One region of the Streptococcus sp. 27098_8_148 genome, then DNA from elsewhere that is predicted to be linked to it. Evidence: predicted binding sites of a transcription regulator. Region 1 holds the regulator's gene; each other region holds the start of a gene.
The links. The regulator Rex, encoded in region 1, represses fermentation and respiration genes when NADH is low (regulators of the CRP and FNR family bind a similar motif). The targets are predictions, from matches to a motif close to TTGTGAANTANTTCACAA.
Positions count from the first base shown of each region.

Region 1 (10,655 bases):
GGACGTACAATACCGTGTGCACCTACGATGGCAGGTTGACCGATAAAGACGTTGCTAACACCATATTGACCTTCTTGGAATACAGAAAGTGGAAGTACTGCATTTTCGTCATCAAGGATTGCTTTAGTGATACGAGCAAGGGCAACAGCGATACCGTAGTATGTAGCACCTTTTTTATTGATGATGGTGTAAGCAGCATCACGAACACCTTCGAACAATTCGATTAATTCAGTTTCTTGAACGTTTTGAGTGTCTTTAAGGAATTCTTCAAGGTTTACACCAGCGATGTTAGCGTGTGACCATACAGCGAATTCTGAGTCCCCGTGTTCACCCATGATGTAGGCGTGCACTGAACGAGCATCAACGTCCAATTTTTCAGCAAGTGCTTGACGGAAACGAGCTGAGTCAAGAGAAGTACCAGAACCGATAACGCGTTCTTTAGGGAATCCTGAGAATTTCCATGTAGAGTATGTCAAAACGTCAACTGGGTTAGCAGCTACAAGGAAGATACCGTTGAATCCTGATTCAATAACTTGTGTTACGATTGACTTGTTAATGGCAAGGTTTTTACCAACAAGATCAAGGCGAGTTTCACCTGGTTTTTGAGGAGCACCTGCAGTAATTACAACAAGGTCAGCATCCGCACAGTCAGCGTACTCAGCCGCATAGATCTTCTTAGGTGAAGTGAAGGCAAGGGCGTGGCTAAGGTCAAGCGCATCTCCGACAGCTTTTTCGTGCAATTGAGGAATTTCGATAATTCCAAGCTCTTGTGCAATTCCTTGGTTGACAAGTGCAAATGCATAAGATGAACCTACGGCACCGTCACCGACAAGGATAACTTTTTTGTGTTGTTTAGTCAAATCCATGAGTCTAAACGTCTCCTTCATTTTTTTTTGAGATAGATTCTCATACGATTTCATTCTACCACTTTTGAAAGTCTTTGTCATCTGAAACAGTATGAATCCTTGATGTAAACGTTTTTACGTTTGTGTTCCTAAGAAGAAAAATAGGCTAAAATGTGTTATAATAGTATGGTGAATTAAGTAAAGAGAGGCATTTTTTGAATGCAGGATAATAATCTAATTGATGTGAATTTAACATCAGAAATGAAGACGAGTTTTATCGATTATGCCATGAGTGTTATCGTTGCTCGTGCCCTCCCTGATGTTCGGGATGGTTTAAAACCCGTTCACCGTCGTATTTTGTACGGAATGAATGAATTGGGTGTTTCGCCAGATAAACCACATAAGAAGTCAGCCCGTATCACAGGGGATGTTATGGGTAAATACCACCCACACGGTGATTCCTCTATTTATGAAGCCATGGTTCGGATGGCGCAATGGTGGAGTTATCGCTACATGTTAGTGGACGGTCATGGAAACTTTGGTTCCATGGACGGTGATGGTGCCGCTGCACAACGGTATACAGAAGCCCGTATGAGTAAGATCGCTCTTGAAATGTTGCGGGATATCAATAAAAATACAGTTGATTTCGTTGATAACTATGATGCCAGTGAGCGCGAACCTCTAGTCTTACCTGCACGTTTCCCTAACCTTCTGGTTAATGGTGCTACAGGGATTGCCGTTGGGATGGCAACCAATATTCCTCCACACAATCTGGGAGAAACCATTGATGCAGTGAAGCTGATGATGGATAATCCTGAGGTAACGACCCGTGAACTCATGGAAGTTCTTCCTGGTCCAGATTTTCCGACAGGTGCTTTGGTCATGGGGAAATCAGGTATCCACAAAGCCTATGAAACCGGAAAAGGATCAATCGTTCTTCGTTCTCGTACAGAGATTGAAGTAACCAAGAGTGGCCGTGAACGGATTGTTGTCACTGAGTTCCCTTATATGGTCAATAAAACCAAGGTGCACGAGCACATCGTTCGCTTGGTGCAAGAAAAACGGATCGAAGGGATTACAGCTGTACGGGATGAATCAAACCGTGAAGGGGTTCGTTTTGTCATTGAGGTCCGCCGAGATGCTTCGGCCAACGTTATTTTGAACAACCTCTTTAAGATGACACAAATGCAAACCAATTTTGGATTCAATATGTTGGCGATCCAAAATGGTGTTCCAAAGATTCTTTCTCTTCGCCAAATTTTAGGGGCTTATATTGAGCACCAGAAAGAAGTGGTGACTCGCCGGACTATCTTTGATAAAGAAAAAGCGGAAGCACGTGCCCATATTTTAGAAGGTTTGCTCATCGCCTTGGATCACATCGATGAAGTGATCCGGATTATCCGCAATAGCCAGACAGACGCTGAAGCACAAGCTGAATTGATGGCTAAATTCAAGCTTTCTGAACGTCAAAGTCAAGCCATTTTGGACATGCGTCTTCGTCGTTTGACTGGTTTGGAACGAGACAAGATCCAAAGTGAATACGATGATTTGGTTGCCTTGATTGCTGATTTGGCTGACATTTTGGCGAAGCCAGAACGTGTGGCGACCATCATCAAGGAAGAACTGGAAGAAGTCAAACGCAAGTTTGGCGATGCTCGCCGAACTGAGTTGATGATCGGAGAAGTCCTTTCTCTTGAAGATGAGGACTTGATTGAAGAAACAGATGTCTTGATCACCCTTTCTAACAAAGGCTACATCAAACGTTTGGATCAAGCGGAATTTACGGCTCAAAAACGTGGTGGACGTGGTGTTCAGGGAACTGGTGTCAAAGATGATGACTTTGTCCGTGAACTGGTCTCTACGAGCACCCATGATCATTTGCTCTTCTTTACCAATAAAGGGCGTGTCTATCGTCTGAAAGGTTATGAGATTCCAGAATATGGCCGGACAGCCAAAGGATTACCAATCGTCAACCTCTTAAAATTGGACGAAGGTGAATCGATTCAAACCATTATCAATGTGGAGCAAGATCGCAGTGACGAAGCATATCTCTTCTTTACGACGCGACAAGGTTTGGTCAAGCGGACCAATGTAGCTGAATTTTCAAATATTCGTCAGAACGGTCTCAAAGCTCTAAATCTGCGCGATGAGGATGAATTGATCAATGTCTTCCTTACAGATGGCAATGCTGACGTCATTATCGGTACCAAGTATGGTTATTCTGTCCGCTTTAATGAGGCTGTAGTCCGGAATATGGGACGTTCTGCCACAGGTGTACGTGGTGTGAATCTCCGCGAAGGAGATAAGGTTGTTGGGGCTAGCGTCGTTACGGATCAAGATGAAGTATTGATCATCACTGAAAAAGGGTATGGTAAGCGGACAATGGCTGGCGAATATCCAACCAAAGGCCGTGGCGGTAAAGGAATCAAGACAGCCAATATCACAGAGAAAAATGGTCCCTTAGCTGGTCTTTTAACTGTTAAAGGGGATGAAGATCTGATGATCATTACCGATACCGGAGTTATGATCCGCACAAGTGTTGGGAATATCTCTCAAACGCGTCGTTCAACTCAGGGTGTGAAAGTTATGAGACTGGATCAGGATGCGAAAATTGTGACCTTTACAACAGTCCAACCCGAAGAAAAAGATGAAGAAGTAGTGGAAGAAAACGAATAGATAAGGGGACAGCATGTCACGCAAAAGAAAAAAGAAAAAGAGTTTACGCAATACTCTTATCAACATCGTTGCAACACTTTTGATTATTCTCTCGCTTCTCTTGATTTTCAATGCTCCGATCCGAAACATGATTATGGTTTGGCATACCAACCAATACCAGGTTAGCAAGGTCGATAAAAAAACCATTGATAAGAATAAAGAAGTGAAGACGAGCTTTGATTTCCAACATGTCCAGTCACTCTCGACGGAAGCCGTCATCAATGCCCAATGGCAAGCTCAAAAGCTACCAGTAATTGGGGGGATTTCGATTCCTGAATTAAACATGAACCTTCCGATCTTTAAGGGGCTTGAAAATGTAGCCCTCTACTACGGAGCAGGGACCATGAAGGAAAACCAAGTCATGGGGCAAGGCAATTATTCTCTTGCTAGTCACCACGTATTTGGCCTAACTGGAGCAAATGCCATGTTATTCTCACCATTAGAGAAAGCCAAGGCTGGTATGAAGATCTACATCACGGACAAAGAAAAAATCTATACTTATGTCATCTCGTCAGTTGAGACAGTGACTCCAGATCGTGTAGATGTCATTCAAGATCGTGAAGGCGTTAATGAGATCACCTTGGTGACCTGTGAGGATGCTGCAGCGACTTACCGTACGATTGTAAAAGGAAATTTGGAAACCTCTGTTGACTATGACAAGGCTCCAAAAGACATCCTGGATTCATTCAGCAAGTCTTATAATCAAATGCAACTTTAAGAAAATAAAGCCCGAGACAGAAATGTCTGGGCTTTTTCTATGTAGGAAGCTAGGAGAAATTCTTGTAAAATTGTAAGAGATTGGTAATATAATGTAAGGAACTTGTCATAATATTAAGGGAAAATCAGTATATAATAAAGGGGAAAGAGTATGATAAGGAGGTAGAATAGTGACAAAAGAGCGAATTTACCATCTCTTGCATCATTTCTATAATCTCTTAGTAAACGATTTTCCACGAAATGGTTTAATTACGAAAGGAATCTATGAAGTAGAGCAGGTCTACCAAGCTTTAGAGGCCATTCCTCAGAGCCAGGAGTACTTGATTCGCTGTGAAATTCAACAGTTTTTAAAAGAGCTTGAACAAGTTCAAACAGGTTACCAGATCCGCTTTAATAAAGATGAAGTCTTAGTGTTAGATGATTTGAAGGAAGAAATTGCCTGTAAATAATGCAAGGTCGTCGTTTTCTCTATTTATTACGAATTAATAAGTGAGGAGGAAATTATGTACGACATATCATTTATTGAACCATCTTTGCTTCCTAGAGAACGTTTGGTTTCTGAAGGGGTAGATAAGCTGAGTCATCAAGAATTGCTATCCATTCTCTTACGGACAGGCAATAAGAAAAAAAGCGTTTATGAGATTGCACAAGGTCTTTTGAGTTCGGTTAATAGTTTAAAGGAGTTAAGTCAATTAACCCTAGAGGAGCTACAGGAAATCTCAGGTATTGGCCGGGTGAAGGCCATCGAACTTCAGGCTGTGATTGAGTTTGGACGAAGGATTCATAAAGACGAATTGATGAGTTCTGAACAGATCATGAGCAGCCAGAAATTGGCCCATAAAATTCAACAGGAAATCGGCCATAAGAAACAGGAGCACCTGGTTGCCCTCTATTTAAATACGCAGAATGAAATTATTCATCAGCAGACCATTTTTATTGGAACCGTGAATCGAAGTATTGCGGAGCCACGTGAAATCCTGCATTATGCACTGAAGCACATGGCAACCTCTATCATCTTGGCGCACAATCATCCATCTGGTGCCGTATTTCCCAGTAAAAATGATGATGAAGTAACGCAACGAGTTTTAGAGGCCTGTGAAGTGATGGGTTTAACCCTATTGGATCACTTGATTGTATCTGAAGAAAACTATTATAGTTACCGTGAAGAAACCGATTATTTGGCATAAAAAAGAGAGTGGGACAGAAATCGTTAATTCGTTAGAATTCGATTTCGTCGTCCCACCTCCGCACAGTTGAGTAGGGCTGTAAAAGCTGTTAAAATCAGCGTAGTAGAGCCCACTCAATCACTGCGTCTTGCTCGACAATCCAAAAATAATTGAGAGGCTAGGACTTTTGTCCCAGCCTCTTTTCTTGTTAATGTATAAGTCTTTATTCTTCGTTTTTTCGCATGAAATAAAGGAGTGTTTGCAATTCACTGGTGAGATCGACATATTGAACGACGACATCTTTAGGGACTGTTAGATGTACTGGTGAGAAGCTGAGAATTCCCTTGACACCAGCGTCTACCAAAAGACTAGCAACTTCTTGAGCCTTGACGCTAGGAACAGTAAGGATGGCTGTTTGAATGCCTTCTTGTTTGAGCTTTTCTTTGATGGTGGAAATACCGTAAATGGGAATTCCGTCCTTACTTTTGGTATTGATCAGCTCATGATCGTCTAGATCAAACGCCATGACAATTTTCATCTTATTGCGTTCATGGAAGCGATAGTTGAGAAGCGCACTTCCCATATTTCCGATCCCCACAATAGCGACATTGGTAATGGCATTGTCATTTAAGAGATCGGCAAAGAAGTTCATCAGTTTTTTTACGTCATAACCAAATCCACGTCTTCCTAATTCACCAAAATATGAGAAATCTCGGCGAACAGTAGCAGAGTCAATCCCTATTGCATCAGCAATTTGCTTGGAATTGGCGCGCTCTATTTTTTCAGAGTTAAAACGTTTAAAAATGCGGTAGTAGAGCGATAAGCGTTTTGCTGTTGCGCGTGGAATTGGAGTATTTTTATCATGTTTCACAATATCACAACCTTTCCCTCTTATTGTATAGGAAGATTGTGAAAAAATCAACTATCTAGAGTGTTTTTTCAAAAATATTTTTGTCTAAAGAAAAAGCTGATGGCGATGGAGAGTTCCATCAGCATCAGCTTAGTTTTCAGCTTGTTCTACCTTTTTCAAAAAAGCATAGAGTCCATCGACTCGTCCTGTATAGGGGAGTTTTTCCCCCTTGTATTCAATGGATACGATTGAGTAAGAGTCAGGCAAGGTTACACAGCCTGAAAAAGCTAGGATACAGGCTGCAAGGTCAGGATAAGTAGTCGTTCGTTCTACTTGATAAGCATCGATATAAGTTAGGGTTACCATATTAGGCCTCTGTTTTGTTGAAAATTTCTCTTTCGACAAGACTATCCATTAGGAAATAGAATTTTTGTTGGATAATGTTATTTTCTGGATTTTTAAAGATATTAACCAGGCGAAGCCCAGACTTGTCTGTAATATTGATCTTAAAACCTGTAAAATCTTTATTGAAAATGATTTTAAGTAGGAAGCCTTCGCCACTATTTGGAACGGCTTCGAGCAAACGATTTAACTCGTAATTTCCAACTTTTGTAACAGCGAATGTATTGTCACGTAAGGTATATTTTTTAACATTTGGGTGTAGACTATAGGTATATTTGCAGTCTTTCAATGAAACACTTGTTTCAAAAGCCATATTGTTCTCCTATGATAAAATTTCTTTAAGTTTTGAGAGGAAGTCTTGAACCTCCTCTACGGTATTGAGTTCTGAAAAACTAATTCGAAGGGATTCTTTTAGGCGTGAGCTATCTTTTCCATAGAGTGCCTCAAGGACATGGCTGGGTTGAACTGTACCAGCGGTACAAGCAGAACCTGTAGAGACAGAAATTCCAGCAAGATCGAGTCGCATCAGTAAAACGTCATTTTGGACACCCGGAAAGCCAAGGTTCCAAACAAATGGAAGATGATCGTCATTCGCATTTACGTAGTAGTCGTAGGCTGCTAAACCATTGACTAGCTCTTGGCCGAGTTTTTGAACCTGGTTGAAATTTTCTTCTTGGTGAAGTGTAGCTTGCTGAAGGGCGGTTGCCATCCCGACAATAGAAATAAGATTTTCCGTGCTGGCTCTCATCTTATTTTCCTGATCCCCACCATGTAAGAGATTATCAAAATCTGGGGCGGCTGCATAAAGGAAGCCGACGCCCTTTGGTCCATGGAATTTGTGGGCAGAAGCACTGAGAAAATCAATTCCCAACTCTTCGGGATAGACAGGGACCTTTCCAATTGCTTGAACCGCATCAACGTGAAAGGCAGCTGGATGATCTTTTAAGAGTTCTCCGATTTCTTTAATCGGTAGAAGATCGCCTGTCTCGTTATTGGCAAACATGGTAGAGACAAGAATGGTATCCGGTCTAAGTGCAGCCTTGATATCACTAGCCTGAATGCGTCCATCTCTTGGTTGGACGATCGTCACTTCAAATCCGAAACGTTCTACAAGGTATTCGATGGGTTCTAGAACCGCATGGTGTTCCAAAGCGGTCGTAATGATGTGTTTGCCATCTGCTTGGTGTTTCAAGCAGTAGCCTTTTATAACGGTATTATTACTTTCTGATCCACCTGAAGTGAAGAAAATACGATTTGGAAGAGTATGGAGAGACTGAGCAATCTGCTCGCGAGATTCCCGGAGAAGTTTACTAGCCATCCGTCCATGAGCATGAAGGCTCGATGGATTTCCAAAAGTGGTCTTCATAGTTTCAGACATTTTATCAATGACTTCAGGTAGAAGGGGAGTTGTTGCGGCATTATCAAAATATATCACATTAAGACCTTATTTCTTGTGGTAGGCAAATAGAGGACTAACAGGTTTTCTTTCTTGAATGCGAACAATAGCTTCAGCGATCAGTTCGCTAGCTGTCAGATAGTTAATATTTTTAGGAGTTGGTCCGTTTGGAGCAACAGAATCGGTTACTAAGATTTCTTTGATCGGAGCTTGGTCTAATAACTCGACAGCACCTTTTACAAATAAACCATGGCTTGATACAGCATAAATTTCAGTAGCACCTTCGCGTTCGACGATTTTCGCAGCTTCTGAGAATGTCTTACCAGTATTGAGGATATCGTCAATCAAGATCGCTTTCTTGTCTTTGACATCCCCGATAATATAGCCATAATCACGGTTCGCATCATCTTGCTCGTAATCAATGATCGCAATCGGTGCATCAAGATATTCTGCTAAACTGCGAGCTCGTTTGACACCAGAGTTTTTAGGGCTGACGACTACGACATCAGGACCAGTTAGACCTTTGTTGATGTAGTGTTCTGCAAAAAGTGGAACGGTAAAGAGGTTATCCACGGCAATATCGAAGAAACCTTGGACTTGCACTGCATGGAGATCCAGAGTGACGACACGATCCACCCCAGCTTTGACCAACATATTTGCGACAAGCTTAGCAGTAATTGGTTCGCGAGGAGCAGCAGTCCGGTCTTGGCGAGCATAACCGAAGTAAGGCATGACCACATTGACAGTATTTGCGCTGGCCCGTTGGCAAGCATCCACCATAATTAAGAGTTCCATCAAGTGATTGTTGACAGGGAAACTGGTTGATTGAATGATATAAATATCATATCCACGAACACTTTCCTCAATATTGACTTGGATTTCACCATCTGAGAATTGACGGGATGAAATTTTCCCAAGTGGAACCCCAGCATGATCCGCGATTTTTTGCGCAATCTCTGGATTTGAATTGAGAGAGAAGAGCTTCATATTTTTTTTATCTGACATGTGATTCCAACCTCATTTAGATTTTTGATCTTAGCACTATTTTAGCAAAAATTTGCGATAATTTCAGCTATTTTACAATCTTTCCGCCAATCTTGCGATTTTATTTTTTGCAGCTTTGTAGACGATTCCATGCTCTTTGATGAACTGATGGAAATTTTCTTCCTGCTCAGCGGTTTCGACCTCGATTTCTAATTCATAATCTTCAGTGTCTAGATAGAGACTGTGGTCTAGTGCCACCAATCCTGCAGCTGTTTCTTTTTCGAATCGTTCTGTTGTAAGGCTTCCCCAGACAGCGAGTTGCTCAACAGAGATTTCTTTAGAGATTAAGAGGTTTTTGATTTCTCCGTCAGGAAACTGTTGGTGTTGAAGGATCGCCTCGGTTTCTTCGGGGCTGAGGTTTTGATTGTACTCGAAATGGCCAACTGCCTCAGGGACTTTGAGAGTCAACTCAGCTTGATCTGTGAAAGTACGCACCCGCAAGGCCATTTTTTCCTTACGGATGAGCTGGTCGTGTGTATCGATATAGTGATTGGTTTGGACAACCAATTCTGTATCAGCAAAAAGTGGAAGGAGGGATTGGTATTCCTCCTTATCTAGCAAGGTTTTGTATTCAATTTCTAAATGGTTCATTTTGTAGTCCTTTGCTTTTTTTCAAAAGCGATTCATGATATAATAAGAGATGTGTTTATTGTATACAAAAATGGTTCAGATTACAAGGTGGTAGGATGGCAATTGATTGGGAAAACTTCTTAGATCCCTATATCCAAGCAGTTGGGGAATTAAAAATCAAACTGCGTGGGATTCGTAAGCAATATCGTAAGCAACAAAAGCATTCTCCAATTGAGTTTGTCACAGGACGGGTCAAGCCGATTGAGAGCATTCGCGAAAAGATGATCCGAAGAAATATTTCTGAAGAAAATCTGGCTCAGGATATGCAAGATATTGCTGGTCTTCGCATCATGGTCCAGTTTGTGGATGATGTGGATGAGATCCTAGAGGTTCTGAGACAACGGCAGGATATGCGCGTGGTCCAAGAGCGAGACTACATCCGCCACAAGAAATCAAGTGGCTACCGGAGTTACCACGTCGTGGTCGAGTACCCGGTTGATACCATTGATGGAAATGAAACGATCTTAGCAGAGATTCAAATTCGGACCTTGTCCATGAATTTTTGGGCAACCATTGAACACTCGCTCAATTATAAATATAAAGGAGACTTTCCAGACGAGATCAAAAAACGCTTAGAGACGACAGCAAACCTGGCCTATCTTTTGGATGAAGAGATGGGGGCAATTCGGGATGCGATTCAGGAGGCTCAAGCCCTGTTTGATCCACTTCATCGTAAGTTAAATGATGGCGTTGGAAATAGTGATGACACAGATGAAGACTACAGGTAAAAAAGTATCCATTATTCGCAATCGCAAGCGTCAAAGTGAAGAGGTTTTTCAGCAGTTGCGCTACAAGCTTCGGAAAAATAATTTTATTTTGACGGAGAAGCACCCGGATATTGTGATTTCAATTGGTGGCGATGGAATGTTGCTATCGGCCTTTCACAAGTA
Region 1 is NZ_JAPVYY010000014.1:4,392-15,046, reverse strand. Features, by position in the region: gene O3646_RS09455 (L-lactate dehydrogenase) at 1-866, opposite strand, end outside; gene gyrA (DNA gyrase subunit A) at 1,065-3,521, shown strand; gene O3646_RS09445 (class A sortase) at 3,535-4,278, shown strand; gene O3646_RS09440 (hypothetical protein) at 4,448-4,726, shown strand; gene radC (DNA repair protein RadC) at 4,781-5,464, shown strand; gene O3646_RS09430 (redox-sensing transcriptional repressor Rex) at 5,667-6,314, opposite strand; gene O3646_RS09425 (DUF4649 family protein) at 6,444-6,659, opposite strand; gene O3646_RS09420 (DUF1831 domain-containing protein) at 6,661-7,008, opposite strand; gene O3646_RS09415 (cysteine desulfurase family protein) at 7,018-8,130, opposite strand; gene O3646_RS09410 (ribose-phosphate diphosphokinase) at 8,140-9,096, opposite strand; gene O3646_RS09405 (CYTH domain-containing protein) at 9,169-9,726, opposite strand; gene O3646_RS09400 (GTP pyrophosphokinase family protein) at 9,822-10,493, shown strand; gene O3646_RS09395 (NAD kinase) at 10,477-10,655, shown strand, end outside.

Region 2 (10,655 bases), on a different contig from region 1:
GTCAAAGAGACGATATCTTCCTCCCGATCCTTTCTAGCGAAAAACATGTCGCACCGACAGATCCTGTCTACCGGGATCAAAAAGGAGTTCTGGCTTGGTTGGATGTACGCGATAGTGACCATTACAAATTTGAGGAGACCACGCAAAACGCCCTCTTTGTCATCCAAGGAAATGCCGAGACGTCAGTCGAGATGCGTTTAGAAGCGCTAGAACGAATCCACAAGGACCTTGCTCTTTGCATTCCTCAACTTCAATTTGAGAAATTTCTCGTCACACAAAATGGAGTGGAAAAGGTCGTGTAAACAGCGAACATTATTTTCATGAAATTTTCAATTTGACAAAGTAGACCATTTGCGGTAAGATATTGTTCGGGCACCTCATTTTGAGGTCGGAGCTCCCTAAGGATTAGGGAGCTATTTTTGTTTTTTCTGCAAAGAGGAATGGCCTCTACAACATTAGAAGAAGAGGAAAGCACATGTCAACAAAATATATTTTTGTCACGGGTGGTGTCGTATCATCCATCGGAAAAGGGATTGTCGCAGCAAGTCTTGGTCGCTTGCTCAAAAATCGTGGATTGAAAGTGACTATCCAAAAATTTGACCCTTATATCAATATTGACCCAGGGACAATGAGTCCTTACCAACACGGGGAAGTATTTGTCACAGACGATGGCGCAGAGACAGACTTGGACCTTGGTCACTATGAACGCTTCATTGATATCAATCTGAATAAGTATTCAAATGTGACAACAGGGAAAATTTATAGCGAAGTCCTTCGCAAGGAACGTCGTGGAGAATACTTGGGTGCGACTGTACAGGTGATTCCTCATATTACAGATGCCTTGAAAGAAAAGATCAAACGAGCAGCGACGACGACGGATTCAGATGTCATCATCACAGAAGTCGGGGGAACAGTTGGAGACATTGAGTCCCTTCCTTTCCTTGAAGCTCTTCGTCAAATGAAGGCAGATGTCGGTGCTGAAAACGTTATGTACATCCACACCACTCTTCTACCTTACTTGAAGGCTGCGGGAGAAATGAAAACCAAGCCGACCCAACACTCTGTGAAAGAATTGCGTGGTCTTGGAATTCAACCAAATATGTTGGTCATCCGTACAGAAAAACCAGCTGGTCAAGGAATTAAGAACAAGTTGGCTCAATTCTGTGATGTCGCACCAGAAGCTGTCATCGAGTCACTTGATGTGGAACATTTATACCAAATCCCATTGAACTTGCAAGCACAAAATATGGACCAAATCGTTTGTGACCATTTGAAATTGGATGTTCCTGCAGCAGATATGACAGAATGGTCTGCAATGGTCGACAAGGTCATGAACCTCAAGAAGCAGGTCAAGATTTCCTTGGTTGGAAAATACGTAGAATTGCAAGATGCCTACATTTCTGTCGTTGAGGCCTTGAAGCACTCAGGGTATGCCAATGATGCAGAAGTCAAGATTAATTGGGTCAATGCCAATGATGTGACAGCTGAAAATGTGGCAGAACTCCTTGGAGATGCGGATGGGATCATTGTCCCAGGTGGTTTTGGTCAACGGGGAACAGAAGGAAAAATTCAAGCCATCAAGTATGCGCGTGAACAGGATGTGCCAATGTTAGGGGTCTGTCTCGGTATGCAGTTGACCTGTATCGAGTTTGCCCGTCATGTCTTAGGCTTGGAGGGGGCTAATTCATCTGAATTGGATCCAGAAACCAAGTACCCGATTATCGATATCATGCGGGACCAAATCAATGTGGAAGACATGGGAGGAACCCTTCGTTTAGGACTCTACCCATCGAAGCTCAAGCGAGGATCGAAAGCAGCAGCAGCCTATGACCATCAAGAAGTAGTGCAACGCCGCCATCGTCACCGCTATGAGTTTAACAATGCCTTCCGAGAGCAGTTCGAAGAAGCAGGTTTTGTCTTCTCAGGCGTTTCACCAGACAACCGTTTGGTCGAAATTGTTGAAATACCAGACAACAAATTCTTTGTCGCTTGCCAATACCACCCAGAATTGTCAAGTCGACCAAACCGCCCAGAAGGACTTTACACAGCCTTTATCACAGCGGCCGTTGAAAATCACGATAGCAAATAAGAATCAAGGGTCAGGTTTCGTGACCTGATCCCTTTTGTGAAGAAATAACAAACATTGAAAAAAGTTTGAAAAAAATCTTGACAAACATGTGGATGATTGATATACTAGTAAAGTACTCAATCGCGGGGATGGCGGAATTGGCAGACGCGCAGGACTAAGGATCCTGTGACCGCTTTAGGTCGTGAGGGTTCAAGTCCCTCTCTCCGCATCGGATAATCAAGACAGCTTCGGCTGTCTTTTTTTGTTTTTCAAAACTTTATGATAGAATAGGTGTGAGATGAGGTGAGAACATGAAGAAAAAGGATCTGGTATTGGCCGATGGCCTTTTTGTACTATTGGGAAGTGCCATTAATTTTTTCGGTCCTATCCTGATTTTAGCGATGGGGATAGGCGCATACAAGGATACTTTTAGATATTTTATCGCCTTAAACATATGGAATGTTTTCATTTTTTTAGTGGCGATTGCTTCTAAGTATCTGCTCAGAGATGAAAAAAGAATCAAAAAATGGATTCTTCATCTTTTTCTGATAGCAGGCAGTATACTCTTTCTTGCGTCAATCCTTGCAGTGTGTGAGAATATTCCCTTTCTTGAGGGAGTGCTAAACGGACTTCTTGGAAAAATATTTACCGACAGTCAGTTATTTGCTGCTTATTTCTATTCTCAATGGGTTGCAGCGGTATCCCTTGTGATTTGCGGGATTGCCTTTCTCCTTTCACTAAAAAATTTTAAAGAAGAGAATTGAGAGTGGGACAGAAATCGGTAATTCGTTAGAATTCGATTTCGTCGTCCCACCTCCGCACAGTTGAGTAGGGCTGTAAAAGCTGATGAAATCAGCGTAGTAGAGCCCACTCAACCACTGCGTCTTGCTCGACAATCTAAAAATAATTGAGAGGCTAGGACTTTTGTCCCAGCTTCTTTTACTTGTTTGCTAGGATGAGAGTCTTAGGAGATAGGAGATTCCGTCCTATTTATCGGAAGAAATCGCTTAAAGCTACAGGAAAAGCTAGCAATTTCATCTAAAAAGTGATAAAATAAACAATGTAAGTGGGATTAACCCCACAAAAATTTATAGGAGGCCTATAACAAATGGCAATCGTTTCAGCAGAAAAATTTGTCCAAGCAGCTCGTGACAATGGTTATGCAGTTGGTGGATTTAACACAAACAACCTTGAGTGGACTCAAGCTATCTTGCGTGCAGCAGAAGCTAAGAAAGCTCCAGTACTTATCCAAACTTCTATGGGTGCTGCTAAATACATGGGTGGTTACAAAGTATGTAAAGCCCTTATTGAAAACCTTGTAGAATCAATGGGTATTACTGTACCAGTTGCTATTCACCTTGACCATGGTCACTACGACGATGCTCTTGAATGTATCGAAGCTGGTTACACTTCAATCATGTTTGACGGTTCACACCTTCCAGTTGAAGAAAACCTTAAATTGGCGAAAGATGTCGTTGAAAAAGCTCATGCTAAAGGTATCTCAGTAGAAGCTGAAGTTGGTACTATCGGTGGTGAAGAAGACGGTATCATCGGTGACGGTGAATTGGCACCAATCGAAGACGCTAAAGCAATGGTTGCTACAGGAATCGACTTCTTGGCTGCAGGTATCGGTAACATCCACGGTCCTTACCCAGCAAACTGGAAAGGTCTTCACCTTGACCACTTGCAAAAATTGACTGAAGCTGTTCCAGGATTCCCAATCGTATTGCACGGTGGATCAGGTATCCCTGACGATCAAATCCAAGCAGCTATCAAACTTGGTGTTGCAAAAGTTAACGTTAACACTGAATGCCAAATCGCATTTGCAAATGCTACTCGTCAATTCGTACGTGAATACGATGCAAACGAAGCAGAATACGATAAGAAGAAACTCTTCGACCCACGTAAATTCTTGAAACCAGGTTTCGAAGCAATTACAGCAGCTGTTGAAGAACGTATCGACGTATTCGGTTCAGAAGGCAAAGCTTAATTGAAAACAGGAAAGCAAGGTCCCATGTGGATCTTGTTTTTTTGTATGGGAAAAGTTGCTTCCGGGATTTAATTTTTGTACAATATGCCTATGAAAAAATTTAAACAGTTTAGCTGGATCGTTTGTGGCTTTCTCCTGCTCTTTTTAGGTGCTACATTTGTTTTTCATCAATTTAGTTTACGAAATGAAAGTAAGCTTCTAACACCCATTGGTAAACAAGTTACAGTCAATGGACATCGAATGAATGTCTCTGTTAAAGGAGAAGGATCTGAAACAATCGTTTTTCTTTCCGGTGCAGGTATCGCCTCTCCTATTTTAGACTTTAAGAATCTATCAGATTCCCTATCCAAAAAATACAAAGTTGTTGTCGTGGAGCGAGCAGGATATGGTTTTAGTGAAGATAGTGATCGTTCAAGAGATGTGATGGAGGTCCTTTCTGAGACCCGTCAAGCTTTGGCGCAAGCTCATGTTTCAGGTCCTTATGTGATTATTTCGCATTCTATGGCTAGTTTAGAGAGTCTTGCTTGGCAAGAGAAATATCCAAATGAAGTGAAGGCTTTGATTGGTCTGGATTGGGCCTTGCCAGCGAGTTATGAAGATTTAAAGGATAATCAGGCCTTGCTTACTGTGGCCTATTGGAGCAGTAAGATTGGCTTATTACGCTATTTCCCTGAGTCCTTTTATATAAAAAATCCAACTCTGACTGAAACTGAACGACAACAATATAAATTACTAGCATATAAGCAGTTGATGTCACAAGCCATGCTTCATGAATCCCGTTTGGCAAAGGAAAATGCCAAGAAAGTTCCATCTAGCATTAATCCGAAAATTCCAGCCTTACTCCTGGTTTCTAACGGTGAAGGCACGACCTTTAGCCAATCAGAGTGGCAACGTTATGCAGAGAGATTTGCAAGCGACCAGTCGAATATTCAAGTCGACTATATGGATGCGCCTCACGACCTCTATCATTATCAAAGCGATGCTATTGTTTCTCGTATTAAAGAATTTTTAGAGAATAATTGAGGGCTTAAAAATCCATTGAGACTGATGATAATAATTGAAAGGTAATGACTTATGAATAATTCTTATATTTTACTTAGACATGCTCATTCAAGATTTTCAAGTGATGATTTTAATAGAACTTTGTCAGAAAAAGGATTTTCATCTCTTAATCAGTTAGATTTTTTGAATTCTTTTAATATTGATTATTATTTTTCTAGTCCTTATAAACGAGCATTTGAAACGATTAATAGCTCGCCAATTCAATTTGATAAAATAGTTCTTGATAATCGGTTACGAGAGCGAAAATTATCCTCAAGATTTATTGAAGATACTGAGTTTGAAAAAACAATTCAATATTTATGGCAAAATCCAGATAAATCTCTTATTGGAGGCGAGTCCAATCGAGAAGCATTAAATAGAATTTTAGATTTATTTGAGGACTTGGAAGAAAGGTATTCAGATAAAACCATTTTACTGAGTTCTCATGGAAATTTGCTAGGAATCTTAATCAATCATTTTGATTCAAGTTTTGATTATAAAAAATGGGGACAGATGACTTTTCCAGATTGCTTTCTAGTTGACAAAGATAAGAGTGTGAAAAGAATTATGAAAGTTACATCTAGGTAATCATTTAGTTCAATCTATGTGATTTTATTTTCTGTTATTACAAATAGAATTGAAGGAAAAATAGCCATGATATTCGATCAGTCCTTGCAAGCCTACCTACATGAAGTAGATGATGTTCTTGTAGCTTGGGAAGAAAAACCAAGTGGAAACTTTGAGATGGAAGCTCAGTTGCTTGCAGCCAATTACCATAAAAATCTTTACCGTATTCTTGCATTTATACTGCCTCATTTACAAGAATTTTATGGGTATTTCACAGATGAAGAAGCTACTGAAAAATTGGGTAAACCCATCATCGAGCCAGAAAGACAAACCGTTACTTTCTGCGATCAAACTTTTGATGATATTCATATCTTTTCTTTTGACTATCAGGGGCAGGCATTTGAGAGTCTGGAGAATTTTGCCATTGATGGTTAAGTCTGTTTTCAGTTTTAAAAAGAAGGAGAGAGACTGATGAGTACTGCTGATTTTGTCTTTATTGAGAGTAAAGGCCCCATATTCCTAGATTTACAAGCCTTTTGTACTGCTTTGAGAGGAAAATTCCCAGGTATTTTGATCAGAGAAAGGACGAATCCTGAAAAAGCTTACTCGCTTTCTTGGGATTATCAAAGTCCTCAGCTTACTTTGGAAAGTTCACTGAGTAGCAAGAAAAATGTTTTTGTGATTGATTACTTTGATTCAACGAACAGGTTACAAGATTATGCCTCCTATATCATCTGGCTTCGGAAATGGTTTCCACCTGAAGAGAATGTTTCCTTTTGTGATGAAGGATATGAGTATATGTTTGAACTTCCTAGTGATTTATCCCAAAAGGAGTTTGAAAACTACTTACAAACAAGGTTTGATGAGTGAAGAAAAAGTTCGAAAACGAATAATGATATGGAACAGTTGAAAAGGAGAATCAGATGCTTACTAAAGATGATATGTTAGTTGCTTTGCATGATGCAATTACTGAAGACCAAGAATTTGAGTTGGCAGACGAGATTGTAGATGCCATGGAGGCTTCCCCTCAACCCTTTGATTTGGTTGCTCCCATATTAGAACTCATTGCTAACCACCCAGAAGTTGATTTTGGTTCTCCAGGTGAATTGGTACACTTTGTGGAGAAGTTTTATCATCAAGGCTATGAGGATTTATTGTTGGAGTCAGTTCTAAAAAGTCCAACTGTGCATAACATCTGGATGCTTCATCGATGCTATAATGACAATGATCCAAATCTAGTCCGGCAGATTCAGACTTTGGTTGGAGAACTGAAGAAGGATAAGACTCTTGATTCACAAGTAAGAAGCATGATTGAAGACTTAACTTGGTAGAGGTAGGTGATGCAGCATCACCTTTTTATCTTTTCTTAGGGATAAAAATTTTCGATATAAATTAACACTTGTTTTCCTTAGACATTTGCACTATAATAGGGTGTTATTAGGGCTTTCTTTCCTTATGTTGAAAAAAAGGCAGATTTTAGGAGATAGATATGGCAATGATAGAAGTGCAACATCTTCGGAAAAATTTTGTGAAGACAGTTAAGGAGCCGGGGTTAAAGGGAGCCTTGCGCTCCTTTATTCATCCTGAAAAGCAGACCTTTGAAGCGGTCAAGGATTTAACTTTTGAAGTTCCAAAAGGGCAGATTTTAGGATTTATCGGGGCAAATGGTGCTGGGAAGTCAACCACCATCAAAATGCTGACAGGAATTTTGAAGCCCACATCTGGCTTTTGTCGGATTAACGGCAAGATTCCCCAGGATAATCGCCAAGATTATGTCAAGGATATTGGAGTCGTTTTCGGACAACGCACCCAGCTATGGTGGGATTTGGCTTTGCAAGAGACCTACACGGTTTTGAAAGAGATCTATGATGTACCGGACTCGCTTTTCCATAAGCGCATGGACTTTTTGAATGAAGTTTTGGATTTGAAGGAATTTATCAAGGATCCTGTGCGGACTCTTTCACTAGGTCAACGGATGCGGGCGGATATTGCGGCTTCCTTGCTTCACAATCCCAAAGTTCTCTTTTTAGATGAACCGACTATTGGTTTGGATGTGTCGGTCAAGGACAACATTCGTCGGGCCATTACCCAGATTAATCAGGAGGAAGAGACAACTATTCTCTTGACTACTCATGATTTGAGTGATATTGAGCAACTCTGTGATCGGATTTTTATGATTGATAAGGGGCAAGAGATTTTTGATGGAACGGTTAGCCAGCTCAAGGAGACCTTTGGCAAGATGAAGACTCTCTCCTTTGACCTGACGCCAGGTCAAAATCATCTAGTCTCTCATTATGAGGGCTTGCCTGATATGTCCATTGATAGACAAGGAAATACTCTCAATATTGAATTCGATAGTTCCCGCTACCAGTCGGCCGATATTATCAAGCAAACCTTATCTGATTTTGAGGTCCGTGATTTGAAGATGGTAGATACGGATATTGAAGATATTATCCGTCGCTTCTATCGAAAGGAGCTCTAAGATGGTCAAATTGTGGAGACGTTATAAACCCTTTATCAATGCAGGGATTCAGGAGTTGATTAGCTATCGAGTCAACTTTATTCTTTATCGGATTGGCGATGTCATGGGTGCTTTTGTGGCTTTTTATCTATGGAAGGCTGTCTTTGATTCCTCCCAGGAGCCTTTGATTCAGGGCTTCAGTATGGCAGATATCACCCTCTACATCATCATGAGTTTTGTGACTAATCTTCTGACTAGGTCGGATTCTTCCTTTATGATTGGTGATGAGGTCAAGGATGGTTCCATTATCATGCGCTTGTTGCGACCAGTGCATTTTGCGGCTTCTTACCTCTTTACGGAGCTTGGTTCCAAGTGGTTGATTTTTATCTCTGTTGGACTGCCATTTTTAAGTGTCATTGTTTTGATGAAAATCTTATCTGGGCAAGGGATTGTAGAAGTGCTGGGACTAACTACCCTTTATCTTTTTAGCTTAACGCTGGCCTATCTGATTAACTTTTTCTTTAATATCTGCTTTGGATTTTCAGCCTTTGTATTTAAAAATCTTTGGGGTTCCAACCTACTTAAGACTTCCATAGTGGCCTTTATGTCTGGTAGTTTGATTCCCTTGGCTTTCTTTCCAAAGGTCATTTCAGATATTCTGTCCTTCTTACCTTTCTCATCCTTAATTTACACTCCGGTCATGATTATTGTTGGGAAATACGATGCTAGTCAGATTCTTCAAGCACTTTTGCTTCAGCTTTTCTGGCTTATAGTGATGGTGGGCTTGTCTCAGTTGATTTGGAAACGAGTCCAGTCATTTATCACCATTCAGGGAGGTTAGGATGAAAAAATATCAACGCATGCATCTGATTTTTATCAGACAGTACATCAAGCAAATCATGGAATACAAGGTAGATTTTGTGGTTGGTGTGTTGGGAGTCTTTCTGACTCAAGGCCTGAACCTCTTGTTTCTCAATGTCATCTTTCAACACATTCCCTCCCTAGAAGGTTGGACTTTTCAAGAAATTGCCTTTATCTATGGATTTTCCTTAATTCCAAAGGGACTAGATCATCTCTTTTTTGACAATCTATGGGCTTTAGGTCAACGACTAGTTCGAAAAGGGGAGTTTGACAAGTATCTGACTCGTCCTATCAATCCTCTCTTTCACATCCTCGTTGAGACCTTTCAGATTGATGCCTTGGGTGAACTCTTGGTCGGTGGCATTCTATTGGGAACAACAGTATCAAGCATTGCTTGGACGCTTCCCAAATTCCTGATTTTCCTAGTCTGTATTCCATTTGCTACCTTGATTTATACTTCCTTGAAAATAGCGACAGCCAGTATCGCTTTTTGGACTAAACAGTCAGGCGCCATGATTTACATTTTCTATATGTTTAATGATTTTGCCAAGTACCCGATTTCCATTTACAATTCGCTCCTTCGTTGGTTAATTAGCTTTATTGTACCTTTCGCCTTTACGGCCTACTATCCTGCCAGCTATTTCTTGCAGGATAAAGACGGGCTCTTCAACATTGGTGGTTTGATTCTAATTTCCCTTGTCTTCTTTGTCATTTCTTTGAAACTATGGGACAAGGGCTTAGATGCCTACGAAAGTGCGGGTTCGTAAAAGGAAGAATCTCAAAGCCTTATCTCAGGAAAGGCTTTTTCTAATGGAGATGAAAATTTCTTGACATCTATTCTCAGAGTGCTATACTAAGAAGGTAATCGCCGATTTAGCTCAGTTGGTAGAGCAACGCACTCGTAACGCGTAGGTCACAGGTTCGATCCCTGCAATCGGCATAGGAAGAAACGGCTTTGAAGGAGCGAGACGACGAATGATGGTGATAACCGATTCGTTCTGTCTCGCTCTTTTTTTGACCGCATAGGCGCCATTTTTGACCGCTTAGTCAAAAGTCCTTGTCTCCATAGGGGCTCTCTGCTATCATAGAATCATCAAAGGAAGCAATACTTCCAATTAATGAAAAAGAGGTATACGATGATGAAAAAATTACTTGGACTTGGTTTTATTCTGGCAGCTCTTGCGGTTGTTATAATGGGAATGGTTGGCTTTCCAAAGCTTGATGTGAATATCTGGCCTTTATTCCCCGTTCTCTTATTTGCTTTCTTTACTCTTGAAAATCTGATGAAACAGGACTACAAGGCAAGTGTCATCTGTGCTTTAATTGCTCTGATGATTGCAAACGCGATCTACGATCTCTTGCCGGTTTCAAATGGCTTAGTGATCACAGCGGGTGTCCTTGCTTGTGTGGGTCTTAGTTTTCTTTTACCGGATAAGGAAAGCAACAAATAAAGAAAGAGAGTGGGACAGAAATCGGTCATTCGTTAGAATTCGATTTCGTCGTCCCACCTCCGCACAGTTGAGTAGGGCTATAAAAGCTGATGAAATCAGCGTAGTAGAGCCCACTCAACCACTGCGTCTTGCTCGACAATCCAAAGACAATTGAGAGGCTAGGACTTTTGTCCCAGCCTCTTTACTTCTCAAAAGCTACCTCTTGATGGGGAAAAC
Region 2 is NZ_JAPVYY010000010.1:35,472-46,126, reverse strand. Features, by position in the region: gene O3646_RS08665 (B3/4 domain-containing protein) at 1-302, shown strand, start outside; gene O3646_RS08660 (CTP synthase) at 476-2,089, shown strand; tRNA gene O3646_RS08655 (tRNA-Leu) at 2,212-2,297, shown strand; gene O3646_RS08650 (hypothetical protein) at 2,380-2,832, shown strand; gene O3646_RS08645 (class II fructose-bisphosphate aldolase) at 3,177-4,058, shown strand; gene O3646_RS08640 (alpha/beta fold hydrolase) at 4,143-5,081, shown strand; gene O3646_RS08635 (histidine phosphatase family protein) at 5,133-5,687, shown strand; gene O3646_RS08630 (hypothetical protein) at 5,754-6,101, shown strand; gene O3646_RS08625 (hypothetical protein) at 6,138-6,536, shown strand; gene O3646_RS08620 (hypothetical protein) at 6,590-6,997, shown strand; gene O3646_RS08615 (ATP-binding cassette domain-containing protein) at 7,156-8,148, shown strand; gene O3646_RS08610 (ABC-2 family transporter protein) at 8,150-8,968, shown strand; gene O3646_RS08605 (ABC transporter permease) at 8,970-9,755, shown strand; tRNA gene O3646_RS08600 (tRNA-Thr) at 9,856-9,928, shown strand; gene O3646_RS08595 (hypothetical protein) at 10,128-10,439, shown strand.
Region 2: a site for Rex is predicted at 3,112-3,129, ahead of O3646_RS08645 (class II fructose-bisphosphate aldolase). Genes of this name have one in related genera too.

Region 3 (10,655 bases), on a different contig from region 1:
GATAAAGCAATCGGTTTTTCACAAAATACATTTTTTCCATTCTGAGCAGCTTTAATCACGGGTTCTTTATGCAAATTATTAGGGGAAGCCACGATCACACAATCCACATCGTCACTTTGAACCAATTCATCTAGTGACGAAGCCACTCGTGCTCCTAATTCTTCTGCTACAGCTTCTGCATTTTCTGGATCATACACAACTGTAATTACTGCACCATCATTTTTTTTCATATATCTTGCTAATTCAGCACCAAAGTATCCTGTGCCGACAACACCATAATTTACAACCATTGTTTTTCTCCTATTCCTATTTTTACTATTTTACGGATCCTTCAGAAAGACCACTTGCGATTTTATTTTGGATAATTGAGAAGAAGATAATTGAAGGCAATACTACAATTACAGATGCCGCCATCATATCTCCCCAATCCAGTATTTCCGAACCATTTAATGAACGCAAAGCCACTGCAACAGTCATCTTACTTGTATCATTGATCAGGATCAATGCATAAAGAAATTCATTCCAGGCATTGATAAAGGTATAGATCGCTGTAGCAACAATTCCTGGTGCTACAATTGGTAATACCACTTTATAGAAGGTGACAAATTTATTCGCACCATCTATTTTTGCTGCTTCCTCGATTCCAATTGGAACTGTTTGAAAGAACCCTACTAACAACCACACTGCATAAGGAACACTAAATGAAAGATAAACAATCATTAAACCAATTAAACTATTGGTCAATCCAACTTTTGCAATGGCGATCGAATAAGGAATTGCCAATAAAATCGGAGGGAAGATATAGGTAATTACAAGCAACCGGGACATAATCGCCCCTAATTTTGGAAAGAATCGAACAATACCATAAGCAGCCATTGCAGAAATGATAATAGCGATAACTGTTGTCGTTAATGCGATTAACAAGCTATTTTTTATATTATTTATAAAATGTAGATCATTAATGACATGCGTAAAATAATCTAGAGTAAACTGTTTAGGCCAAAATCTTGTTGGAAATTGGGTTAATTCTCCTTTTCCTTTCACAGAAGATAGGAGGATCCAAACTAAAGGAAAAATTGCGATAATAGTTGAAATAACTAAAACAACATGTGACCCAATATCAAGGAGTACATTTGTTCTTCTCTTCATCATTTTCTACCCTCCTTCTCCCATTTACTAATTACTCCAAAGTAAATGAAACATACTGCCAATAAGAAAATAAATAGCAAGACTGTTACCGCTGAGGCACGCCCAAGGAGTTTTGTTCCCCATCCGAGATTATATGCAAATATTGGCAATGTTGTTGTTGCGTTTGAAGGGCCTCCACCTGTAATCAGATAGATAATATCAAAGTTATTAAAGATCCATACTGTTCTAAGTACAACAAGTAATCCGACTACTACTTTAATATGAGGTAAAATTACAAATCGAAAAACTTGCCAACTGGAGGCTCCATCAATCCTAGCCGCTTCAAACTGTTCCTCCGGAACCGTTTGTAAGGCAGATAGAACATTGACCATGATCATAGGGGCACCAAACCAAATATTAATAAACACTAAACAGATGAAAGCCCACGTACTTTCTGTCAAAAATCCAGGGACGTGATTCATCAGTCCTAATTTCACAATCAAGTTAGGTAGATAACCATATACTCCATTTAAGATCCATTGCCAAGAAAAGGCAATGACAATAGTTGGGAACGCCCAAGGAACAATCAACAATGTCCTATATAACTTCTTAAAACGTCTAACTCTATGCAATGCAAGTGCTAATACAAAACCAACAAGCACTTGTCCCACAAGAGAAAAGACTGTCCATTTAAGGGAGTTGAAGAAGGCATTGTAGAAATTAGGATCCGATAAAACTGCTTTATAATTTGCTAATCCTACAAATTTATACCGCGGCATGATCAAATGTTTGTTTGTAAAGCTAAAATAAATGCTGGAGAAAAATGGGTAAACAAATAATAGTCCAACAATGATAATAGCAGGTAACACAAACACCCATCGAGTCAAATTTCTATTTTTGACCATATGCTTTTTCCTCTCTAAAAACAGAGGCTACATTATTGTAGCCTCTGCTATTATTATTTAACATCAACTGCTACAGTTTCGAATAAATCGTTCAATTGTTTTTCTGCATCCTTAGCAGCCTCCATTGGATCTTTACCATTTGTAATAATATCTTGGAACATTTGTTCAATGATATGTTGGTTTGTTAACATTCCAGCTTGAACACTTGGACCATTTTCATATCCAATAGCTGTACCTTTTTCTGCTGCTTTTGTAATAACTTCTTCTGCATGTTGGAATTTCTTGCGAACGTCATTATCTTTATAGGCTGGATCATCACTAATTCCTTTGATGGCAGGCAACATTCCAACAGGAGTTGAATCTAAGAAGCTAATATAATCTTTCTTTTCATACAAAGATTCTAAGAATGCTTTCGCTACTTCTGGATGTTTGGAATTCTTCCAAACTACCAATGGAATATTAGAAGTTTCAATACCATAATCTTTATCTGATTCTTTTACTTTTGGAATCGGATAGGCGTCAATTGCATCAATCAATTGAGGGCTATTTGCTTGAATACCACCTACATGGAAACCTGAGTTAAAGTCAAAGGCTGTCTTTCCTTGATAGAACAAAGTAGCTTGCTGCAAGACATTAAAGTTCAATGAATCTTTAGGAGAAAATTCCTTGTACATCTTCACCCAATATTTAATTCCATCTTGGGCCAGCTTGCTTGTCAAGTTAGCTTTCAAATCTTTTGTCAACAGACTTCCGCCACCGCTTCGTACGTAGAAATTTAAGAAGCGTGTACCCATCAGGTCATTTGTCCCAAAAGGAACAGACAATCCATAAACTCCATTTTCTTTTAATTTTTTTGAAGCTTCATACAACTGGTCCCATGTTTTTGGAACTTCAATATTATATTGTTTCAATAAATCAGTGCGAACCCACATGACTTGAGCATGTGAATACAAAGGAACAGAATAAAAATTGCCATCAACCTTCGCTTCATCTAATGCTGTTTTATTAAATTTATCTTCTCCGATTTTCTTAACGGTATCATTCAATGGAACTAAGGCATCTGAATTTACCATTTCCATAACTTGGTTTGGCAAAGCTGTACTAATATCTGGAACATTGCCATTTGCTAATCCAGTCGTCCATTTTGTATAGAAGTCATTCCATGAAAATGTCTCAATCTTGATTTTAACTTTTGGATGCTTCTTCATGAACTCATCAGCTGATTTTTGAATACTTTCTAACCGAGGCCCCTGAGTAAATGAGTGCCACATTACAATTTCACCAGATAATTCTCCAGTTTTATTACTTCCTTCTGCATCATTTTTTGAAGATGAACATGCAGTGACAAACAATGCGAATAACGCGAGAACCAAAGCGAAAAGAATTTTCTTACTATTTTTCATTGTTTTCCTCTTTCTGTTTTAAATACAAAATATGTAATCAGCGCTTTGAAGACTTAACTTCTCCGAAAAAACTAACTATATTGCCTATCTCCTCCATTTTCTATTTAAGACATCTAATCAATCGCAATTTTGAATAAATATTTTCTGACTGTTTCTTCCTGACCTGAATAACCATTTGGTTGGTGAGGTTCACCAGGGAAGAAGACTGCAAAATTATGATAGCCCAAATGAAGTGGATAGAATTTCTCACAATGAACAAAGCCAATATCACTTGCTTCATCAAATGGAATAGCTTCATCTAGGATACGGGAACCGTAGCTAGAGAATTCATGCCCTTCAACTAATAAATGAAGGTCGGCATAACGGCGATGATGTTCAAAGCGATTATTTTCATCTTTGTTAAGGGTGTTTTCTTGAACAACGAGAAAGACCTTGTCACCGTCGATATCATATCTCCCTAGCTCAAAAGAATCTTTCCGGTGTTCATAGAGAAAATCAATCGCTTGATCCAGATTAGGATGAATCCCTTTGTACAATTTTATGTTTGTTAAATCATCAAATATCATCTATTTCTCCTTTAACACTAGATTTATGTTACAGAAAGTTAAGCAAATATGACTTCCTTCTTGAAATCTACATCGTTATCCCTTCACTGAAACATTCTCATTAAATGAATTCGACTACTCTCTATTGGGTCTCCTCCTCCTTCAATCTACTGTTTTGTTTTCTCATTTTAAGGCTGCGACAAAGCGCTCGGTGATCTCTTTTGGTCGGGTAATGGCGCCGCCTACAACGATCCCACGAACCCCAAGATCATGGATTTTCTTGGCCTGATCAGGATAGTGGATCTTGCCTTCTGCGATGACATCCACTCCTGCTTGACAGAGGCTATGGATCAGTTCAAAATCTGGCCCATCAACCTTCGGACTGTAGTCCGTATAGCCCGAAAGGGTCGTTCCGACAAAGTCTACTCCCGCTTCGACTGCTGTCAATCCTTCTTCCAGAGTAGAGGTATCAGCCATCAAGAGTTGGTCTGGATATTTCTCTTTGACTTGATGGATAAAATCACTAATCGAAAGACCATCATGACGGGGACGTTTGGTACAATCAAGAGCAATGACTGCGATATCCAAAGCTGCCAGCTCATCGACTTCTTTCATAGTAGCCGTGATAAATGGTTCTTCAGGTGGGTAATCACGTTTGATAATCCCAATAATTGGTAACTTGGTCACTTCCTTGATTTCCTTGATATCCCGGACACTATTGGCTCGGATTCCGACAGCTCCACCCTGTTCAGCCGCTTTGACCAAGAGAGGAATGACTCCTCCTGCTTCTGTATAGAGCGGTTCATGAGGGAGAGCTTGACAAGAAACAATGATGCCGTCTTTGATTTGTTCAATCAGTTCATCTTTTGTAATCTTTGACATAACTCCTTCTCCTTTGATAATAAGGCAACTCGAGTACTTGTAAATTGATTATAATCTATTTTTAAAGCGCTTACAATATTAATCGTGCAATTGGATTATAGTTTCACATTTTAGGGAAAAATAAAAAGATCTCTGAAACTAGTTTCAGAGATCTAGGACATGGTGATTCCCTAAGCCATCTTTTGAGTCGCTTTTTCCTTTACAACAAATACAAAGCCGATAGAGCCAACGACAGCTCCAAGCAAGATCCAATAGGCCATATCTGATGACGCAATTGGGCCTGCCAAGAGACCTGCTAATAAAAAGAGATCGATATAGAGTCTGATATCCCGATAGAAGGTCCAATTGAAATGGTAGCTACCTTCCGTGTACTTCCGTGTCGATACAGGCGGTTGAAAGACCTGCAACAGAATCAAAATCCCAACAAAAGCAAGATAAGCGAGGCTAACTACCGAAAGCGGAGCCCGCATCGTCAAAGCTACAGCCGCTAAAAGCAAGACCAAGATCCAGAAATGAAAGTCCAACCAGAATTCACGATGGTAACGAAAGCCCTTCATAAGATCACACCTTTCTATCCATATAATCGTTTTCTACACTTATATTATAAGACAAAGAAATTTTTTTGCAAGGAGAAATCGGTTAGCTGGAACTGAAAATAGGACCAGAATATCTCTGGCCCTACTAAAAAAACTATGAACAAAGAGTAATGAGCACATCATTCACTGATGTCATTTTCGATAATAACCTTGAGTGCATTGTTTTCACCCGCATGTTTAAAGACATCATAGGCCTTTTCGACTTCTGAGAGTTTGAAGTGGTGGGTAATGAGCTTGGTTGCATCGATCTTACCAGATTTTAGGACATTGAGCAACATTTCAGTGGTGTTGGCATTGACGAGACCGGTGTTGAGGGTAATGTTCTTGATCCACAATTCGTCCAAATTGAAGCTAACTGGTTTTCCGTGAACACCGACATTGGCGATGTGACCGCCGACAGAGATGACGTTTTGGCAGACATCAAAGGTAGCAGGATAGCCCACACATTCCATGGAGATATCGACACCACGACCTTCGGTCACTTCATTGATAAAGGCCTTGATTTCAGCGATATCGCTGGAGCAGATGGTGTGAGTTGCTCCAAATTTCTTAGCCGCTTCAAGACGAGATTCAGACAAGTCCACCATGATAATCGTAGCTGGTGAGAAGAACTGCACAGTCAAGAGAGCTGCAAGACCGATCGGACCAGCTCCAACGATACAGACATTGTCCCCAGGTTTTACATGAGATGGGAGGACCCCGATTTCATAAGAGGTTGGGAGAATATCTGAGAGCATGACCAAGGCTTCGTCATCCACAGTTTCAGGCGCATGATAAAGACTACCATCCGCATGTGGAATGTGGACATACTCTGCTTGGGTTCCGTTGATCAAGTGACCCAAAATCCAACCACCATCTTCACAGTGAGAAGGCAAATTACGTTTACAGTAGTAGCAGGTATTACAAGCTGTGACACAAGAGATGATGACCTTGTCGCCTACCTTGAAGTTATTCACTGCATCGCCGACTTCTTCGACGATCCCGATTCCTTCGTGGCCTAAAATCGTGCCTTCTTTACAAGCTGGCACATCTCCTCCTAGGATGTGAAGGTCTGTCCCACAGATGGTTGTCTTCAAGACACGCACAATGGCATCCGTTGGATTTTTGATCACTGGTTTTGGTTGATCCAGCAGTTGCAGATTGCCTGCAGATACATAAGTTGCAGCTTTCATAAGCGACTCCTTTTCTTTGTTGGTTTGATAAAACCATTTTATTTTCGTTTCTTTGTGAATATTATAACATATTAAGTAAACGCTTACAAGATTTTATGAGCACATTTTTAAAAGTTTTTTGAGCAAACAAAAACATTCCTCTTATCTCTACCAGAGGAATGTTTCAATCACCTTGTTCTAATTGTTGGCGCTGCTTATAGTACTCTTGCTGCTCGCGCTCACGTTCTTCTTCTAAACGCTCTTCATAGCGCTTTAGTTCTGCCTCAAACTCTTCTTGCAAGGCAAATAAACGCTCCAAGCCACTTTGAGCCTCCGCACTTGGGGCTTGAAAATGCAGGGCACTCAGCCAGTCTACTAAATTTTCTGTATGTTGGCGGACATCCATACGCATATCCGCATAATCCCACTCCAACTCGCTAAGTTTCTGGTTGAAGCGGTAATGTCGATCTTCTAGTTGTTCTAATTCACTATTTCCTGAATGGTACATCACATACCTCCTTTAATCGGACTCAATAAAATCGGCTTTTTCACTGATTTCAGTGCTGCTTCTGCCGCGTCCGCTGCTCCTCCTGTAAATCCATCTTTCAAATCATTAACTAGAGTTGTTGTAGCAAAAGAGCGCATTTTTTCGGATTGACCGCTCAAAGTCACCTGCAAACTCATCCCTTCCAACATCATCAAGGCTTTTTGCGTTGCAATCAAACTCCGAATTGCAATCCGCTCTTGCTCCTTTTTAATCTCTCGATGGAGCTCCTCAATTCGTTCTCTATCCTCTCCCAGGATCTCTAACATCTTTTTCTCCTACTTATGAAAATCAAAGGCCACTGCTTGTCCCTTATCCAAGTTCACCAATTGGGCTGATGCAGCTTCCAGTTGGCCTGCCAAATCTGACAGACGTGTCGAGTAGACCTTTGCTTGGGCCAGGTTTTCCGCCTCGACCGCTTGGTCCCAGCAAGTATCCATGGAGAACTCTCCTAATAATTGCTCCACTTCTGCATCTGTTAAAAATTGAGCCATGCTGTGGGCCATTTGAGACACCTCAGCAACCTTATGGGAAACCGTCTCCTTGGCCACTTCTAGCTGATCTTTGAGCTCGGCCTCAAAGACCGTCGCTTGCGCTGAAGCATTTTGCGCTACTGCCAGTACCAATTCCTCTCGTAATTGAATGGTCTGGGTACCAGATGCTCCTGCCAATTGCTGATGGAGACTCGGAATGCTGGGCCTTTCCTGCCCATACATGGAGACCACCGAAGCAGATGATGGCTGATTTTCTGAAGCGGACGTTGCCCGATCTCGTTGGGGCATTTCAATAATTTTCTGGGCCTGATCTTGCACTTCACCTTCTAACTCCATTTGAGATGGCCTCCTTTCTTGGATTTGTTTTTTCGTTTCCTATAACTGAAAAAGGATCCTAACCCTTCAGCTACAAGCAGATTCACACACTATAGGGTATCATAAATTAGCCCGGAATGCTATAAAAATAACACAATTTCTGAAAAAAAGTCTAATTTTTATGAAAAACGGTTCGGAGGTCTGAAAAGCAAAAAAAGACAGGCAATCCCTCAGCTCCCTTTTTTCGATCGAAACCTGAAAAGGCCATCAAAAATCCCCCGCTCTTTTGAACGAGGGATAGCTGATAAACATCAGTTGTTCGTTGGCGTCTTATTTACGACGTCCTGGACGTTCCTTGTAACCATAGTAAGCATCTTCGATGATTTCTTGCATATGGTCTACCATTGGAAGACGTGGGTTAGCTGGTGAACATTGATCTTCGTAAGCAAGGAAGGCCAATTCACGAGAATGTTTCTTCCATTCTTTTTCATCAACCCCTTGTGCTTTGAAGTTCATTTCAATACCACAGCGTTCACCAAGTTCGTACACAGCTTTTGCGTAAGCATCAACGGCTTCTTCTGGTGTAGAGCATGGAAGTCCTAACATACGAGCGATATCTTGGTATTTTTCATCTGCACGGTAGTAGTTGTACTTAGGCCATGTAGCTGTCTTGGCTGGGCGTGTACCGTTGTAGCGGATAACGTACGGAAGCAAGATCGCATTGGTCCGTCCGTGGATGGTATGGAATTGCGCACCGATCTTGTGGGCCATTGAGTGAGAAATACCGAGGAAGGCATTGGCGAAGGCCATACCTGCAATAGTTGACGCATTGTGCATCTTTTCGCGTGAATGGAAGTCCGCATTCTTCACTGAGCTTTCCAAGTTTTCAAAGACAAGTTTAATAGCTTGAAGGGCAAGACCATCTGTGAAGTCGCTAGCCATTTGTGATACGTAAGCTTCTGTCGCGTGCGTCAAGACGTCCATACCAGTGTCTGCTGCAACAGATCCAGGAACTGTCAATACCAAGGCAGGGTCTACGATGGCTACTGTTGGAGTCAATGAGTAGTCTGCGATTGGGTATTTACGGTTGTTTGCTTTATCAGAAATAACGGCAAATGGAGTTACTTCAGATCCTGTACCAGATGTTGTTGGGATGGCGATGAATTTAGTCTTCTTACCAAGCAATGGGAACTTGAAGGCACGTTTACGGATATCCATGAATTTTTGAACCAAGTCACGGAAGTCCACTTCTGGTTGTTCGTAGAAGAGCCACATAACTTTGGCCGCATCCATTGGTGACCCACCACCGAGAGCAATGATCGTATCTGGTTTGAAGGCACGCATGATCTCTGTACCACGTTCAACAGTTGTGATATCTGGATCTGGTTCTACGTCTGCAAAGATTTGGTAAACCACCTTGTTGCGACGAAGGTCAAGCTGTTCGATGATACGATCAAGGAAACCAAGCTCTACCATAGCGTGGTCTGTAACGATCATGACACGTTCAACGTCACGACATTTTTGTAAGTATTCAATTGAATCACGTTCAAAGTATGTTTTTGAAGGAAGTTTCATCCATTGCATGTTATTTCTCCGGCGTCCGACTTTTTTAATATTCAAGAGGTTGATGGCACTAACGTTGTCCCCAACAGAGTTGCGTCCGTAAGAACCACATCCAAGTGTCAATGATGGCAAGAAGGCATTGTAAACATCCCCGATACCACCGAAAGTCGAAGGAGAGTTGCAGATCACACGAATGGCTTTAACTGCTTTACCAAATTCTTTGGTCAATTCTTCATCAGCAGTATGGATGGCTGCTGAGTGGCCAAGACCGTTGAATTCAACCATTTGGCGAGCTTTGTTAATTCCGTCTTCACGGCTTTCAGATTTCAAAACAGCGATAACTGGTGACAATTTTTCACGAGTCAACGGTTCTTTTTCACCAACTTCTTTACATTCTGCAGCAAGGATATTGGTTCCTTCTGGGACTGAGAAGCCAGCTTGTTCAGCGATCCATGCTGCTGGTTTCCCAACGATGTCCGCATTCAACTTCGCACCCGCACAGTTTTTGCTGTTAGCTTTTACGCCGAAGCAGAACTCTTCAAGAAGGGCTTTTTCTTTTTTGTTGACAAAGTAAGTATGGTAAGATTTGAATTCTTCAACAAACTCATCGTAGATTTCTTTATCGATGATAACCGCTTGTTCAGACGCACAGACCATACCATTGTCAAATGATTTAGACATGACGATATCGTGTGCTGCTTGGCGGATATTGGCTGATTTTTCAACGTAAGCAGGAACGTTTCCGGCACCTACCCCAAGAGCTGGTTTTCCACAAGAATAAGCGGCTTTTACCATGGCGTTACCACCGGTCGCAAGGATGGTCGCAACTCCTTCATGGTTCATAAGGGCACTAGTTGCTTCCATAGAAGGTTGGGTAATCCATTGCACACAGTTCTCAGGTGCTCCAGCTGCAATTGCCGCATCGCGTACGATTTGTGCCGCATGAGCAGATGATTCTTGAGCAGATGGGTGGAAGGCAAAGACGATAGGGTTCCGTGTTTTCAATGAAATCAAGGCTTTAAAGATTGCTGTTGAAGTTGGGTTGGTTGTAGGTGTGATCCCGCAGACAACTCCGACTGGCTCAGCAATAAGGGTCAAACCAGTGACGTCATCTTCTGAAATGACACCA
Region 3 is NZ_JAPVYY010000006.1:63,672-74,326, forward strand. Features, by position in the region: gene O3646_RS06610 (Gfo/Idh/MocA family protein) at 1-290, opposite strand, end outside; gene O3646_RS06615 (carbohydrate ABC transporter permease) at 316-1,149, opposite strand; gene O3646_RS06620 (carbohydrate ABC transporter permease) at 1,149-2,033, opposite strand; gene O3646_RS06625 (ABC transporter substrate-binding protein) at 2,087-3,436, opposite strand; gene O3646_RS06630 (YhcH/YjgK/YiaL family protein) at 3,550-4,002, opposite strand; gene O3646_RS06635 (N-acetylmannosamine-6-phosphate 2-epimerase) at 4,165-4,863, opposite strand; gene O3646_RS06640 (ABC transporter permease) at 5,034-5,420, opposite strand; gene O3646_RS06645 (zinc-dependent alcohol dehydrogenase family protein) at 5,579-6,631, opposite strand; gene O3646_RS06650 (hypothetical protein) at 6,795-7,118, opposite strand; gene O3646_RS06655 (hypothetical protein) at 7,118-7,423, opposite strand; gene O3646_RS06660 (hypothetical protein) at 7,433-7,984, opposite strand; gene adhE (bifunctional acetaldehyde-CoA/alcohol dehydrogenase) at 8,294-10,655, opposite strand, start outside.
Region 3: a site for Rex is predicted at 6,684-6,701, ahead of O3646_RS06645 (zinc-dependent alcohol dehydrogenase family protein). Genes of this name have one in related genera too.